2 regions of the Pectobacterium nicotianae genome follow, and region 2 is predicted to be linked to the other one. Evidence: predicted binding sites of a transcription regulator. Region 2 holds the regulator's gene; the other holds the start of a gene.

Region 1 (2,385 bases), 440 kb from region 2:
CAATGCTAACCATGCGTTCGGATCAACAATCCAATCAAACATTATATCAATACACCTTAAACGAAACGTAAACGATATTATACTCTGCCAGCTCGGGGCGTAGGCAAGCGAAAGTGTGATGTCGTAGAGATATAACGTTCATACTTTGCATTGCAGCCGTGTGCTGGCGTCCCTTTTGCTCTGGGTTGGCGTCAGGCTTTTCCCAGATCGATTCCCTTGTCGCACGATTGCTGCGTAATAGAGTGCGGCGTATAAGGCTAGTGTACGATGAAGCGGGGCGCTGATGAAGCATCGTGCTAATAGAACATCGCTCTAAGGAAATTCAACGGCTGAGCTGCATAAAGTGGCGGGCCAGTAGCGGCGCGGTAAAGGTTTTCTTCAGATAGAACCCGCGTGGCAAGGTTAGAATCGGTTGACCAAATTCGCCAATCGCCTCGGTTAATGCCCGGCTATTTGCCGCTTTGGGGCGTAGCTGTAGCACTTCGCCATGTCGGGCGGTGATGCTTTCTACCCGGCCAAGCACGATCAGATCCATCAACTCTTCCCAATCGCAGCGCAGTTGTTCCTCTTCTTCTTCATTGGGGCTCCAGATCAGCGGTGTGCCAATACGGCGTTCCCCCAGCGGAATGTGCCGCGAGCCTTCCACCGGAATCCACAGTACCCGCGCGAGCTTGTGTCGTACGTGGCTGCTTTCCCACGTCACGCCGCTGTTGCCTGTTAATGGTGCGACGCAGACGAACGTGGTTTCCAGCGGTTTGCCCTGTTCATCAATAGGAATGGTTTTGAGTTCAACGCCGATGTCGGGGAAATCCTGCTCGGGTTTGCTGCCTGCGCTTGCACCCAGAAAACGCTCCAGCAAGATACCAATCCAGCCTTTATCACGTTTCAGGTTAGCGGGAAGGGGCAGGCGGGCGATGTCCGCTAATTCCGCGAGATTATAACCCGCGAGGGATTGCGCGCGTTCCAGCAACGTGTGCTCACTTGCCGGCGCAGTCGTGTGAACCGTGGGTGAATTCATAGCGTATAGCTCGATATTTTTTCGCTCAAAAAAAACACAATAGACAGAGAGTACCAGTGCACAGCCTGCAAGACTGTGGAGAAAAACAATAATAGCATGATTCGTAGTGCTTTTTTTTAGTGTGATGGCGATCACTTAACACCGTTTTGCAAACTGTGCACGTATAGCCACCGACAATAAACAGGATCTTACACTAGGTTATCCACAGATTTCTTGGATAACCCACATAAACATGAATTACTGGTTCGATTTACAGCCTTGACTCCCGACCTTTTTGCTGTTTTTGCCTATTTATTGCCTGACTTTGAGGCATTCCCTGTGGATAAAATCGTCATAGTGCGATCTTTCGCCAATCTTGCGTTGTATGCCATTTGAACAAAAAAGAAGGGGTTGATTTTTTACGTGAGATGGTTTGTAATTTAATGAATATAAAGAATTATTTTTTAATTCGCATTAATATTTTTTCTTCATGAGAAATGAGTTTTACTCACTTCTTCATGGGTTCTGCACAAAGATGTCCACAGAAAAAGTGAATAAATTGCCGATTCCGGCCTTCACATGTTTATAACTTTGATCTTATCTGTGGGTTATCTTACTTTTATTCGTATCACATGCTTTCTAAGCAGTGGTTTACCGCCTGACGGGAGTGTGAAACAATCAGGTCATCTTTGCATTGATGTTTATCGAGGTAGTCGGTGATCGATGATGATGGCTACCGCCCAAACGTTGGTATTGTAATTTGTAATCGGCAGGGGCAGGTGATGTGGGCCCGGCGCTATGGTCAGCACTCCTGGCAGTTTCCACAGGGGGGGATTAACCCCGGTGAAAGTGCTGAGCAGGCGATGTACCGCGAACTGTTTGAAGAAGTCGGGTTAAGAAAAAAGGATGTGCGCGTATTGGCATCTACCCGTAACTGGTTACGCTATAAATTACCAAAGCGTTTGGTGCGTTGGGATACAAAACCGGTCTGTATCGGCCAAAAGCAGAAATGGTTTTTGCTACAGTTGATGTGTAATGAGTCGGATATCAATATGCAGAGCAGCGGCACGCCGGAATTTGATGGCTGGCGCTGGGTGAGTTACTGGTATCCGGTACGTCAGGTCGTCTCTTTTAAGCGAGATGTGTATCGTCGCGTGATGAAGGAATTTATCAATCCGGTGATACTGCTTCAGGAGAGTGTTGCGGCTCGGGTGGTTACCCCATCTGGTCCTCGGCGAAAAAGAGGGTAATTCAGGCACATTATGCTCACGCGCTTGCGAGAAATTGTCGAAAACGTTGCGGCAACGGCCCGCCTTAGTGATGCGCTGGACATTCTGGTCAATGAGACCTGTCAGGCTATGGACACGGAAGTCTGTTCCATTTATCTG
Region 2 (2,385 bases):
GAACCTCAGGCGAAACCGCCGACCGTCTATCGCGCGCTGGATTTTCTGCTGGAACAAGGTTTCATTCATCGCGTCGAATCCAACAACAGCTATGTGCTGTGTCACCATATCGAAGACCACAGCCACACGTCCGCCCTTTTCATCTGCGACCGCTGTGGGCAAGTCACAGAACGTCAAACCGAAGGCGTGGAAGAAACGCTGCGTAGTCTGGCTCAACAGTCGGGATTTACGCTGCGTCACAGCGTGGTGGAAGCACACGGGTTGTGCGGAGGCTGTCAGGAAGTTGCATCATGCAAGCAGCCGGATCATTGCGATCACGACCATAGTGTTCCGATTAAAAAACGATAGCCCAAGGGCTATCGTTTTTTCTGTGGAGAGAGACATCACCTTTGTTACCCGTGATAGCTACCAGTGATATTTGTGGTGCTCTTCCCAGTGTTTCACTTCTTTCTCTGCCGCTTCTTTTGCGTACCCGTAGCGTTCCTGGATTCTCCCCACCAGTTGGTCACGTTTACCTTCGATGACCGTCAGATCGTCATCCGTTAATTTGCCCCATTGCTCTTTCGCTTTACCTTTAAACTGTTTCCAGTTACCGCTGGCTTGGTCTTTATTCATAAGAATCTCCGTACCTTAGGTGCATTGCGCATAAACGAATCGTGACTAACGACTCATGCGTCAGTTTCAGATAAATAGTTTTATTCAGTAAGCAGCATCATAACTATGTGAACCATGACGGTGCTCTTCGCCACTGTTTCCCTTGATTACCGGGCTATCTAAATGTGATGGCTAATGATCAATCGACAAACGATCAATCAAGATAAAAATGCTTACCTTGATAAAAATTATAGTCGAATATTTCACTTAACATGAAATATCAGGAATCTGTGACTGGAATGAACGTTAAGAAAGGGAAGATCACCGAAAAAAGCAGTGAAAAAACAGAAGGATAATGGGGATCATAGAAAACGCGCGCGAAATGTAACTAAATATATATGGTTAGCAGATTAACAGACTGAACATGATGCACTGACCCAGACGGACGAGCAGTGCATCTCTGCGAATGGTTAGCTCCAGTCGCTGTTACGAATCACGCCAACCGCCAAGCCTTCTATCGAAAAGCTTTGCTGACGTAGATCGACAACAATCGGGGCAAACTCTTCATTTTCAGCGAGGAGGTGTACCGTATTGCCCTGCTTTTTCAAGCGCTTCACCGTCACTTCATCGTCAATACGCGCGACGACAATCTGACCGTTACGCACATCTTCTGTTTTATGCACGGCCAGTAAATCGCCATCCATAATACCGATATCTTTCATCGACATGCCGCTCACCCGCAGCAAAAAATCAGCGCTGGGTTTGAACATCGCAGGGTCAACCTGATAGTGACACTCGATATGTTCCTGTGCCAGCAGCGGTTCACCTGCGGCCACGCGACCAACCAGAGGAATACCTGTCTCTTCTTCCATCAGTAGACGAATACCACGAGACGCGCCCGATACAATCTCAATCACGCCTTTGCGCGCCAGCGCTTTAAGATGTTCTTCAGCCGCATTGGGAGAGCGAAACCCCAGCTGTTGAGCAATTTCCGCGCGCGTTGGCGGCATTCCGGTCTGCGCAATATGATCGCGGATCAGGTCATAAACCTGCTGCTGCCTTGCTGTTAATACTTTCATTCCGCCCCCTGGTTGTTTATACAGTCTTGCTGTGAGTATATACAGGTAAGCCACAATTGGGAATGGAGATATCGGTAAAGCTCCTGACTTTTACTCATTTATGCGCGCCGTCAGGCAAAATGTTGCCAGAGGATGCTGCCCCAGACGACAGCGGCTAACAAGATGGCAACAAAGACAGCCGCCGAGCCAATATCTTTCGCCCGACCGGATAATTCGTGGTGCTCGAGACCAATGCGATCGACCACGGCTTCAATGGCGCTATTGGCCAGCTCAAACAGCATAATCAGTACCACAGACCCAATCAGCAGCAGTTTTTCGACCAGCGTAACCGGCAGTAAACACGCGATAATGACGCCGACAAGGGTCAGTATCGTTTCCTGACGAAATGCCGCCTCATGCTGCCACGCCTGCTTCAGCCCCTTAAAGGAATAACCGGTCGCCTTAATAATCCGGGTCATCCCCGTTGCTTTATTCATTTATCCTCCTCTATTTATGCAAAATAGTTCGCATTTTAACGCGCTTACGTTGTCTCATCACCACAGATCTCCGGCGCAGTTTCTGGTATCCTTGCGGCGCATTGCTAACAAGAGGCTCCATGTTGTTATGTCAGGTTGGCGTAAAATTTACTATAAATTATTGAATCTCCCACTGAAACTGCTGGTGAAGAGCAAAGTTATTCCCGCAGATCCGGTGGTCGAGCTGGGGTTAGACC

Evidence for each region. The regulator LexA, encoded in region 2, represses DNA repair genes until DNA is damaged. The targets are predictions, from matches to a motif close to TNCTGTATGTACATACAGNA.
Region 1: a site for LexA is predicted at 1,257-1,276, ahead of mutH (DNA mismatch repair endonuclease MutH). Genes of this name have one in related genera too.

Annotation. Positions count from the first base shown of each region.
Region 1 covers NZ_CP096821.1:3,808,121-3,810,505, reverse strand. The annotation lists gene MYB54_RS16980 (TerC family protein) at 1-42, opposite strand, end outside; gene mutH (DNA mismatch repair endonuclease MutH) at 323-1,018, opposite strand; gene rppH (RNA pyrophosphohydrolase) at 1,714-2,247, shown strand; gene ptsP (phosphoenolpyruvate--protein phosphotransferase) at 2,260-2,385, shown strand, end outside.
Region 2 covers NZ_CP096821.1:4,247,534-4,249,918, forward strand. The annotation lists gene zur (zinc uptake transcriptional repressor Zur) at 1-348, shown strand, start outside; gene MYB54_RS18860 (CsbD family protein) at 406-615, opposite strand; gene lexA (transcriptional repressor LexA) at 1,065-1,673, opposite strand; gene MYB54_RS18870 (diacylglycerol kinase) at 1,784-2,149, opposite strand; gene plsB (glycerol-3-phosphate 1-O-acyltransferase PlsB) at 2,277-2,385, shown strand, end outside.